2 regions of the Specibacter sp. NPDC057265 genome follow, and region 1 is predicted to be linked to the other one. Evidence: riboswitches for the same ligand, from Rfam matches in the RefSeq annotation. Region 1 holds a riboswitch; the other holds the start of a gene.

Region 1 (5,534 bases):
AAGATGGCTGCCATCAATGACCCTGAACTCATCAAGCGCCTGCTGACCACGCCCGGCCGTTGGGCGGTGGTGGGTTTGTCAGGCAACCCGCTGCGTCCTGCCGTGGATGTTGCCCGCTTTCTACAGCGGGGGCTGGGTCATGAAATCATCCCCGTGAGCTTAAAGGGCGACGACGTCCACGGGGCCAAAGGCTACAAATCCCTGGCCGAAGTGCCTGGTCCCATTGACGTGGTGGACTGCTTTGTGAACTCCACCAGGGTTGGTGCCGTGGTGGATCAAGCCATTGCGGCAGGAGCCAAGGCGGTGTGGCTGCAATTGGGTGTGGTGGATGAGCAAGCCGCCCAGCGAGCACTGGACGCGGGCCTGGACGTCGTGATGGACACCTGCCCCAAAATTGAGGCCGCCCGGTGGGGGATGTACCCGGGATGAGCGCGTTGGAGACGCCGCTGGCCGGGTTCGAAGCGGGTAGCGTTGAACCATGACGGACATTGTTTACTACACCGCGAGCACCCTCAATGGGTTTTTGGCTGATGCCAGCCACTCCCTTGACTGGTTGTTCTCAGTGGATAATGCGGGCGCACCGGACATTGCTGCGTTCATGGACACCACGGGTGTTTTTGTGGAGGGCGCCGCCACCTACGAGTGGGTGTTGCGCGCTGAGAACCTGATGGCCGAACCCAGGAAATGGCAGCAGTTCTACGGGGACAAACCCACCTACGTCTTCACTTCCCGGAAGCTGCCCATCCCGGCAGGAGCGGACGTGCGCCTGGTCAATGGTCCGGTCACATCGGCATTGGCTGATATCAAGGCTGCGGCAGGGGACAAGGATGTATGGATTGTAGGTGGCGGGGACCTGGCCGGACAGTTTCTCGACGCCGGGGCCCTGAATGAACTCATCATTAGTTTTGCCCCCGCAGCGTTGACCGGCGGGGCGCCGCTGCTGCCCCGATCCGTGGGGCCTGAGCGGCTCAAACTGCGCAGCGCGCAGCAACATGGCCAGTTCGCCATGTTGCGCTACGAAGTGCTTGCAACCGGCGGCGCCGCATGAGCATCGCACCTTCATCCCTGCGCGCCGCGGCATTGAACCTGCCCGGGGCCTATGAAGACTTCCCCTTTGGCGCGGAAACCAGCGTGTTCAAGGTCAAGGCCCCCACAGGGGACCGTCCGGGCAAGGTCTTCGCCTTGGGGGATCTGGACAGCCAACCTTTGAGCATCAGCCTCAAATGTGATCCCGAGCTCGCGCCGGGTCTGCGCGAGGCAAATCCCGGAATCACCGGTGGGTACCACCTGAACAAACGGCACTGGAACACTGTTGACACCTCCCGCGTGGAGGAACAGATGGTCCTGGAAATGCTGGAGGATTCCTACGATCTAGTGGTGGCCGGCTTACCCAAAAAGCAACAAACCGCCTTGAAATGGAGTGCCCATGCCGCAGGGGAGTAGCAATTTGGATTATCCGCAGCTGGGGTTGACCCGCCTGGCGGCACTCACAGCTGCGCAGGACATTCCCTGGCCCAAGGGATTCAGCCACGTGGACAAGACCACCACAGTGGGCAGCGGCCCGGAGACCTTCGCTGCGCTCGCAGAGGGCATCATGACGTGGGAGATTCAACGCCGGGCCGGGTTGACCGTCAAGGCCCCGCCGCGGGCCACGGTGGGTGCGCGGGTGGTGAGTGGATTTGGTGTGGGCCAGCTGCGGCTCCCCGTACCGTGCGAAGTGGTGTGGGCTCTGGAGCCGCAGCGGCTGGAGACGGATGAGGGCAGCGCGGTGACAGTGGCTGGTTTTGGCTACGGGACCTTGCCGGGCCATCCCGCCCTGGGCGAGGAGGCCTTCCTGGCCCTGATGAGGCCCGACGGCGCCGTGCACTTTAGGCTGCTGGCGTTCAGCAGACCGGCGGGATTGATATATACCCTGGGCTCCCCGGTGACCAAATTGGCCCAGGCGGGCGTGACGCGTTCATACCAGCAGGCGGCGAGGGCGTTGAGCGGCGGATTCTAAGTGTCGCAGGCGCCGGATTGTCCGCCGCTGGTGTGCATGGTGGTGCGTTGGATGCCAAGGTGGGCTGTTCTGCGCCGGATTCCATGCCGGTTTGGCGCAGGGGGTGCCATGCGCCAGACCGGGTGCGGCTTTGGCGCCTGAGGTTCCGTCTGCAGGACTGCATGCCTGAAATGCAGCCTGGTTGGCCCATGGTGCTGCGTTGGATGCCAAGGTGGACCATGCCGTGATGCGGGGACTGTGCCGAACTTGTCAGGGCCCCAAGAAATGGTTTTCGGGTTTCCATCCCACCCGGTTCCATGATCCCCCACCGTGTCAGTTTGGACATCGTTGCCTTCCACGCCCGGGGGCATCTGTTGTGACGGGCCGCAAAGTGACCACCCCAAGAATTTCCCAATGGGCTATGGTAGGCAGAAGCGACACGGGGTGCCCCGGCGCGGCGCAAGCCGGTCAGGAGCTGAGATTAAACCCGGTGAACCTGCTCCAGTTAGTACTGGCGAAGGGATGTCAGCACCGGTCAACGGTCATCTACGTCTACGTGCCTTCGTCACCCGTCGAAAGGTGATTCACATGAAGTCCACAACAGTTTCCCCCAAAGCCCTGCCCATCCACGACCAAGTAGTGCTGGTCACCGGAGGCGCGAGGGGACTTGGTGCCCGCCTGGTGCAGTCTTTCCTCAAGGAAGGCTCCCGTGTGGTGATTAATTATTTAGAAAGCGCTGACGCGGCGCAGGGAGCAGCGGCAGCTTTTCCTGAACGGGCTGTGGCCCTGCAAGCAGATGTACGTGATGCGCAGCAGGTCAATGCCATGGTTGAAAGGGCCGAGGCGCATTTTGGTTCCCCCATCACTACGGTCGTCAACAATGCACTGGCCGACTTCTCCTTCAACGGCGACGCGCGACCGCAGGCGGACACGTTGAACTGGGAGAACCTGGAGCAGCAGTTCTCCGGAACTGTACGCGGGGCGTTGAACACTGTGCAGGCAGTATTGCCCAAGATGCGGGCAGCCGGCTTTGGACGCGTCATCAATGTCGGCACCAATTTATTTCAGCACCCGGTGGTCCCCTATCACGATTACACGGCCGCGAAGGCTGCCCTGCTGTCGCTGACCCGCACTCTTTCCCACGATTTAGGCCCTGCCGGGATCACAGTCAACATGGTTTCAGGCGGCTTGTTGCGCAGCACGGATGCCAGCTCAGCCACCCCGGAGGAAGTTTTTGACATGATTGCCGCCGGGACCTCGCTGCGGCGGGTCACTACGCCGAAAGAGTTCGCGGACGCTGCCTTGTTTTTCGCCTCCCCCTGGTCCCGCGCGGTGACGGGACAGAATCTCATTGTTGACGGCGGGCTGGTAAAGGGATGACTTTCGAAACTCGCCAGCTGCACTTGAACCTGTTCATCTTCGGTTGTGGACACCATAAAGCCGCATGGCGCCATCCACAATCACCAGTTGAGCAGCTGGGGGATGTCACTTATTTAGAGCAGTTGGCCCGCACCGCCGAGCGCGGTTTCCTGGACGCGGTGTTTTTCGCCGATGGGCACGCCGCAGCTAATGTCGCCGACGGGCCGCTGTGGTTCCTTGAACCGATGACCGCGCTGGCGGCCATGAGTCGGGCCACAAGCAGGATTGGTCTGGTCAGCACCATTTCCAGCACCTTCCACACCCCGTTCCATGCGGCGCGGATGTTGGCTTCACTGGACCATATTTCCGGTGGCCGGGTGGGTTGGAATGTGGTGACCTCCATGTTCGACGCGGAGGCCCGCAACCATGGGCTGGAGCGCATGCCGGAGTCTCTGGACCGGTATGCCCGTGCGGAGGAATTCATCGAGGTGGTCCTGGGTCTCTGGGACTCATGGGCTGACGACGCGCTGCGTTACGACCGGTCCGGTGTCTACGCGGATCCGGCGGGGGTGCGGGCCATCAATCACCGCAGCGAGCGGTTTCTCGTCGATGGACCGTTAAATGTGCCGCGTCCGCCGCAGGGTCACCCGGTGCTTTTTCAAGCCGGGGCATCAGAGGCGGGCCGGCAGTTGGCTGCCCGCCGTGCCGAAGCAATCTATGCCGTGGCCTATGACCTGCCCAGCGCTCAGGCGTATTACCGGGATCTTAAGACCCGAATCCGCCAAGCCGGGCGCAACCCGGGCGCCGTGGCGATCATGCCCGGGTTGGTCACCTACCTTGGTTCCACCGAGGCAGAGGCTAAAGCCAAGCAGCGCGAACTTGATGAACTGCTTCCAGCCGAAGATTCGCTGCGCCAGCTGGGCCAGTTCGTGGGGCAGGACTGCATGGACTGGGAACTGGATGCTCCCGTTCCGTTGCTGCCACCGCTGGAAGAATTCACCGGGCCCAAGGGGCGGTATGCCACCATTCAACGGATTATCGCCGTGGAGCGGCCCACCGTCCGTGAACTGCTGGGCAGGCTGGCTGCCGGTGGCGGCCACTGCACCATGGTGGGCACGCCTGAGCAAATTGCGGACAAAATTACCCATTGGTTCGAGCATGAAGGCGCGGACGGTTTTAACTTGATGCCACCGACCCTGCCCGGAGGCCTTGACGACTTTGTAGACCACGTTGTTCCGGTCCTGCAGCAACGCGGACTGTTTCGTCACAGCTATGACACCGATACACTCCGGGGGCATTTGGGCCTGTCCCGGCCTGGAGGTGCCCTGAGCGCGCGGTCACGATAAACCTCAGGGAAGGCGGGAAGGACCGTCCCAGGGTTTACGCCGGGAATTAAGCGCCGAGGAAAAATTCCAGGGCAATGCCGTCTGGATCCTTAAAGCTCAGCGCTGTCCCGTACGGCGCTTCCACCAGACCGCTGTGGCGGATGTCCTGATCATCGAGGAGTTGCGCACATGCCTCAAGCTCCGCACGGTTTTCCACCTTAAAGCCAAGGTGGTCAAGGCCGGGGGTTTTGGGCTCGAAGGGGTTCCCTGAGCCGTGGTCATGTTGCGTCAATCCCAGCGTTATTCCTCCGGGCAGGGCAAATATTTGCCGCGAGAACGGCCCGTCGTTCATGGTGGCGACGGGTTTAGTGTCCCAAAGGCGTGAATAAAAGGGCACGCTGACTGCGAGATTTGAAACAGTGAGTGCAACATGGTCAATACCAATAAATGAGGGCATGTTAGAACCTTAGCCAACGCATCATGCACCCAAAAACCCCGGTTGGCTTTCTCAGGAGCCAACCGGGGTTTTTGAAGGAGAAACTACCCGAAGTACTTGGGCAATGTTCCCTCGTGTGCTGTGCGCAATTCATCCAGCTCCGCGCTGAACAGGCCCTGGATGTCCAGGGCCCCGCCGGCGGCGTCCACCACGCCGATGCGGGCCACCGGGAAGCGGCGGGCGGTGCACATGTCATTGAAGCGCACTTCCTCGCTGCGTGGCACCGACACCAGGGCACGGCCCTGCGTTTCGGAGAACAACAGGGTGAAGGTGTCCACACCATCGCGGGCGGCCACTTCATCCAGGGCCACGCGGGCACCGGTGTTGAAGCGCAGCGCGGACTCCACCAGGGCTGCGGCAAGGCCGCCCTCGGAGA
Region 2 (5,534 bases), on a different contig from region 1:
ACGACCTCATTGCGAAGACCCTTGGAGGTGCTGGCCCCGGAAACGCTGTTCTCATCCATAATGTGTCCTTTGCCCTTGGGGGAAGGCGCCTTGGCTGCAGGGGAGTTCTTGACGTTCCCCAGCTGGCACCGTTCCCCCAAGTGGTGGGAGTGGTTCTAGCGGGTGGTGCGGCCGTCCTCGTCAAGTTCGATTTGTTCCTTGCGGACGTCTTCGCTGACGGTCTGGTCGTCAACAACAGTTTCCGTGTCCAGACGGACACGCTCCACCGGCACGGTTTCCTTGTCCACCACGGGGCGTTCCTCATGGAGGATCACCTCATGTTCCTCTTCGCTCAGGGCCGGGCCGCTCAGGGCATCACCGGCATTGGCTTCGGTGATGGGCTCGCGTTCCAGGCGGACCTCCTCATGCTGCACCGGAACCGTGGTGGTGACATTTTCAGTGACCACGAACTTGCGCAGGCGTGCCCGTCCGGCTTCCTGCCGTTGCGTGCCCACATGCAGCTGCTCCTCTGAACGGGTCATGGCATCATCAGTGGTGGGACCGGAGGTGTCATGCCCCACCGTGCCCTGCGCCGTGCCGGCATCGTAGGCCTGGTTCGTGGAGGTGTCGTTGCTTGAGGTGTCCGCAAAGTTGCCGCGCCCCGTGGTGTCATCCTCAAAGCCCTGATCAAAGCCGGAGGAGAGCCCGTAGTAGCTGTAAAGCTGGTCCTGTTCGTCCACTTCCAAATGACCGTCGGGTGCTACGCGGGGGGCGTCCTTGACCTTGTCCTTGGTGTAGGGAATGACAATGTCGTCGCCCTGCTGGGTGGCATCCGCCAGGGGTGCAAAGGACTCGGAAGTCCCAAAAAGACCTGTCTTGACAGTCACCCAGCTCGGCTCCGAGGTTCGGTCGTCAAAATAAATCTGGCCAATGGAGCCGATCTTTCCTCCATCGCTGTCCAACACATTGCCGCCGCCGGATACCAGGGCGGACAGGTTATCGGTGTGAATCATGATGTTCTCCTTCTCGTACTCTTGATAAGGCTTCCATCTTGCTTAACCGGGCGGGGCCGTTGAAGCGGTTTCGGAACCAAATGGTCCCTGGATTCCTGGCTTGTGGCAGCTTCTGCCGAAGCCGGCCAAAGAGGGGTCACAGCCAAAAACCTCGCCCAAAACCCATGGAACACTCCTTGGATTCATAAATCAAGGGAAGCATCCGGAAATAAGCCGAGCGGAGCTAAATGGGCCGCATGAGTTTTGGATATAAGCCCCGCTTTATTTCGCTGGGGAAGTCCGCCGTCGTCATCGTGCATTGGCTTGGGCCCGTGCGCGGGGTATGCTAAAGCCGCAATTCAAACACGACAGGGGAGCGTCCACCCGGCCTGGGTAGCGGCGCTGAGAGTGCGGTTCACCGCAGACCCTCGAACCTGCTCCGGTTAGTACCGGCGAAGGGAGTCGAGTTCTCTTCGGCTGCGCGGAAAGTCCGCTGCTGCCGCCCCTCCTGAAAAGGAGGAACCATGGCCAAGTCATATGCAGGTGAAACTGCTCCGCAGCAAGACCAACTCAAGGCATCACGGGCCAAAAAATCGTGGCGGGTCGTTGACATCGTCATTGTCTCGGTGCTGGGCGTGGCGGTGGGGGTGATTTTCTGGCTGTGGTCGGTCGGTTACGGACTTATCAGCGCCGCCACCGTCGCCTTCCCGCCCATCTCCGCCCTGTACGGCGGCGGCTGGCTTATTGCCGGAGTGCTGGGCGGATTGGTGATCCGCAAGCCCGGAGCCGCGCTGTACTGCGAACTGATCGCAGCATCCGTGGAGGGGCTGCTGGGCACCCATTTCGGTTTCACCGTGCTGCTTTCGGGCCTGGTTCAAGGCTTGGGTGCGGAATTGGGCCTGGCCCTGTTCCGCTACCGCCGGTTCACCTTGCTTGTGGCCCTGGTGGCTGGGGCGCTCGCGGGCCTGGGGCTGGGGCTCAATGACAATTTTGTGTACAACGTGGAATGGGCGGCCGATTGGAAGGCCATCTACTTGGTCCTGGCGATGATTTCCGGGGCCTTGATTGCCGGCCTGGGTTCCTGGCTGGCAGTGCGCGGCCTGGCGCGGACGGGGGCGCTGGCCAATTTGCCCTCGCGCGGCGCCGCCACCGAGCGGGCCGTGTAGAGATGAAGAAACTCTCCGGGGGTGCCCATGTCATCGGCGCCCCCGCCGGCGTCAGTGCCCAAGGATGGGGGTGGCAGCATTCGGGCCGCGCCACGCCCGCCGTGCAGGGCCTGGATTTGGACATTGCACCCGGAGAGCGGGTGTTGCTGCTGGGGCCTTCCGGAGCTGGCAAGTCCACGCTTTTGCATGCCCTGGCAGGGGTCCTGGGCAATGACGAAGAGGCTGATGAACAGGGAAGGCTGCTCATTGACGGCCGTCCCGCAGCTCATTGCCGCGGGGTGGCCGGGCTTATGCAACAAGATCCGGACACGCAGGTGGTGCTCTCGCGCATTGGCGACGACGTGGCGTTTGGGGCCGAGAATCTGGCGGTGCCGCGTGCGGAAATTTGGCGGCGGGTGCCCGCTGCCCTGGAAGCCGTAGGACTTGCACTGCCGCTGGATCACCCCAGCTCCGCATTGTCCGGCGGCCAAAAGCAGCGCCTGGGTCTGGCCGGGATTTTGGCCATGCGCCCGGGATTGCTCCTGCTTGATGAACCCACCGCCAACCTCGATCCCGCCGGGGTGGTGGAAGTCCGTGATGCCGTGCGCCGCAGCTTGGATGAAAGCGGGGCCACCTTGGTGGTGGTGGAGCACCGCGTGCACGTGTGGCTGGATGTGGTGGACAGGGTGGTGGTGCTGGCGCCGACGCGGCTGGGGGAGCCTGGCGGGGTCTTGTTCGATGGCCCCCCGGCCGCCGTGATGGCCCAAAGCCGCACGCAATTGGCCGCTGCCGGGATCTGGGTGCCGGGCTACGTGCCCACCACCGTGCCCCGTGCCGCGGCAAGGGACGACGCCGGCAGGCAGCTGCTGTTGGCAGCGGAAAGTTTGGCGGTCTCCCGCACCAAGGGACGGAAGAGGCAGCCGGCGGTACCCGTCGCCGTCGTTCCTGCGGTGCAGGTGCTGGCCGGACAGGCTTTGAGCGTCACAGGTCCCAATGGGGCCGGAAAGTCCACGCTGGCTTTGACGCTGGCCGGGCTTTTGCCGCCGGCGGGGGGCCGGTTGGAGGCGCTGCCGGAGTTGGCCCGGGGGGCCGGGGCGGTGCCGCTGGCCTGGCGCGGACAGGAGCTGATCAGCAGGATCGGCACTGTTTTTCAGGAACCGGAGCATCAGTTTGTGACCCACAGTGTGCGGGAGGAGCTGTTGTTTGGGCCCAAGCTGCTGGGCCGTGGCAGCGGCATGGCTGATGAACTGCTGGCACGGCTGCGTTTGGAGCATGTTGCAGATGCCAACCCCTTCACGCTCTCTGGTGGTGAGAAGCGGAGATTGTCGGTGGCCACGGTGTTGGCGGCCAAACCGCAGGTGCTGGTCCTGGACGAGCCCACCTTTGGGCAGGACGCCAACACCTGGGCGGAGCTGGCCTCCTTGGTCAATGAACTCCTGGATGCCGGGACGGCCGTGGTGTCAGTGACCCACGATGCGGCCTTCAGCGCCGTCCTGGGCGGGAAGCAGTTGATCATTGGCGGACCCGCTGCAGCGGACGCCGGCGCTGTGTGCGCCGCCGCGGGGCAGGGGGCGCGCAAATGAGCGTGGACATAATTGCCACACCCCGGTCAACGGCCTGGTTGGCCCGCGCCAATCCCTTGGCAAAATTGGCTGCCGGCATGGCCGTCACAGTGGTCTTGCTGCTCAGCGTCGACTGGGTGTCGGCGCTGGTGGCCTTGGCTTTGGAATGCGCCCTGCTTCCGCTGGCCGGTTTGAGCATCCGCATGTTGGCCGTGCGCGGCTGGCCCATCCTGGTGGCGGCCGTGACAGGTGCCTGGGGAACTGCCTTGCTGGCACCCAAGACAGGAGAGCTGCTCCTCTCCTGGGGGCCTGTCATTATGAGCAGCGACTCGCTGCAGGCGGGCCTGGCCATTGGCCTGCGCGGGGTTGCGATCGCCCTGCCGGGGATTATGGTCTTGGCTTCCACCGACCCCACTGACCTGGCCGACGCCCTGGCGCAAAAGCTGCGCCTGCCGCACCGCTTCGTGCTGGGCGCCTTGGCCGCCATGCGGCTGGTGGGTCTGCTGATAGCTGAATGGCAAACCCTGGGCATGGCCCGGCGGGCCCGCGGCGTGGGGGCCGAACCTGGCTTGTTCAGTGGATTGAAGGCGCAGTTGGGGCAGGCCATGGCTCTGCTGGTCCAAGCCGTCCGGCGGGCGTCGAGGCTGGCGGTGACCATGGAAGCCAAGGGATTCGGCGCCGGGGAGCGCAGTTGGGCGCGGGAATCCACCTATTCCCAGGTGGACGCCACGGTGGTGGCGGCCGGCGTGCTGCTGGCCGCGGCCTCGGTGGGGGCCGCCGTGATGCTGGGAACATGGAACCCGGTGTGGAGGCTTGGTTGATCCCCCGCAGCCAACCCAGCGGGTAACGTGGAGGGAAGGACCAGGAGACAGGGAATTTTTTCCCATGACTGTCAGTTGACGTTTATCGCACCGAATGGTTATTGCGGCCACATTTCGGGCCGGGATGCCAAAAAGATCACAAAAAGTGCTTTAAATATGCATCCCATGATATAAATTAAGTTATGACTCAAGTGGCTGCAGAAACCGTCGGCAATCTGGTGCGGGATGCCCGCAATGGCAAGGGGTGGACCCAGGGCGAATTGGCAGGGCATCTGGGCACCAGTCAAAGCGCCGTGGCGCGGATGGAACAGGGCAAGCAAAATTTGAGCCTGAAAATGATCCAGCGCATGGAGTCCCTGCTGGAGGCCAATTTATTTAGTGTGGGCGCCACAGCCAAAAACACCGTCACTCACCTGCGGGTCCATGGCGGCCGCCAACTGTCCGGACGTGTGGAAGTCAACAGCAGCAAAAACGCCGGAGTGGCTTTGCTGTGTGCGAGTTTGTTGAACCGCGGCACCACCATCCTGCGCCGCCTGGCCCGCATTGAAGAGGTCAACCGCATTGTGGAGCTGCTCACCTCCATTGGGGTGGAATGCACCTGGCTCGAAGACAACGACCTGCAGATCCGCCGTCCGGCTGTGCTGAATCTGGCCGCCATGGACATTGCCGCGGCCAAGCGCACCCGCAGCGTCATTATGCTGTTGGGCCCGCTGCTGGATGAGGCGGACCCCTACCGCATCCCCTACGCCGGCGGCTGTGACCTGGGCACCCGCACGGTGGAGCCGCACATGCAGGCACTGCGGGAGTTTGGGCTCAATGTCAACGCCCATGACGGCTTTTACCAGGTGCAGGCCCCCCGAAGCGATGCTGAAGACCGGACCTTCGTGCTCACCGAGCGCGGTGACACCGTGACGGAAAACGCCATCATGGCCGCCGCGCACCGCGAAGGCACCACCGTGATTCGCAACGCCAGCCCCAATTACATGGTGCAGGATCTGTGTTTTTATTTGCAGGGACTCGGCATCAAGGTGGAGG

Evidence for each region. A riboswitch is a leader RNA that binds a small molecule or an ion and turns the genes downstream of it on or off. The one in region 1 is predicted to bind thiamine pyrophosphate.
Region 2: another riboswitch for thiamine pyrophosphate. It lies ahead of ACFUCV_RS10035 (ECF transporter S component); the one in region 1 lies ahead of ACFUCV_RS11535 (3-oxoacyl-ACP reductase).

What each region holds. Positions count from the first base shown of each region.
Region 1 is NZ_JBHUYE010000016.1:25,629-31,162, forward strand. It holds gene ACFUCV_RS11515 (CoA-binding protein) at 4-429, shown strand; gene ACFUCV_RS11520 (dihydrofolate reductase family protein) at 479-1,048, shown strand; gene ACFUCV_RS11525 (MmcQ/YjbR family DNA-binding protein) at 1,045-1,443, shown strand; gene ACFUCV_RS11530 (DUF1990 family protein) at 1,427-1,999, shown strand; TPP riboswitch at 2,409-2,518, shown strand; gene ACFUCV_RS11535 (3-oxoacyl-ACP reductase) at 2,567-3,358, shown strand; gene ACFUCV_RS11540 (LLM class flavin-dependent oxidoreductase) at 3,355-4,683, shown strand; gene ACFUCV_RS11545 (VOC family protein) at 4,730-5,119, opposite strand; gene purL (phosphoribosylformylglycinamidine synthase subunit PurL) at 5,203-5,534, opposite strand, start outside.
Region 2 is NZ_JBHUYE010000011.1:106,019-111,552, reverse strand. It holds gene ACFUCV_RS10045 (hypothetical protein) at 1-59, opposite strand, end outside; gene ACFUCV_RS10040 (DUF2382 domain-containing protein) at 156-992, opposite strand; TPP riboswitch at 1,332-1,449, shown strand; gene ACFUCV_RS10035 (ECF transporter S component) at 1,496-2,137, shown strand; gene ACFUCV_RS10030 (ABC transporter ATP-binding protein) at 2,140-3,699, shown strand; gene ACFUCV_RS10025 (energy-coupling factor transporter transmembrane component T family protein) at 3,696-4,499, shown strand; gene ACFUCV_RS10020 (UDP-N-acetylglucosamine 1-carboxyvinyltransferase) at 4,682-5,534, shown strand, end outside.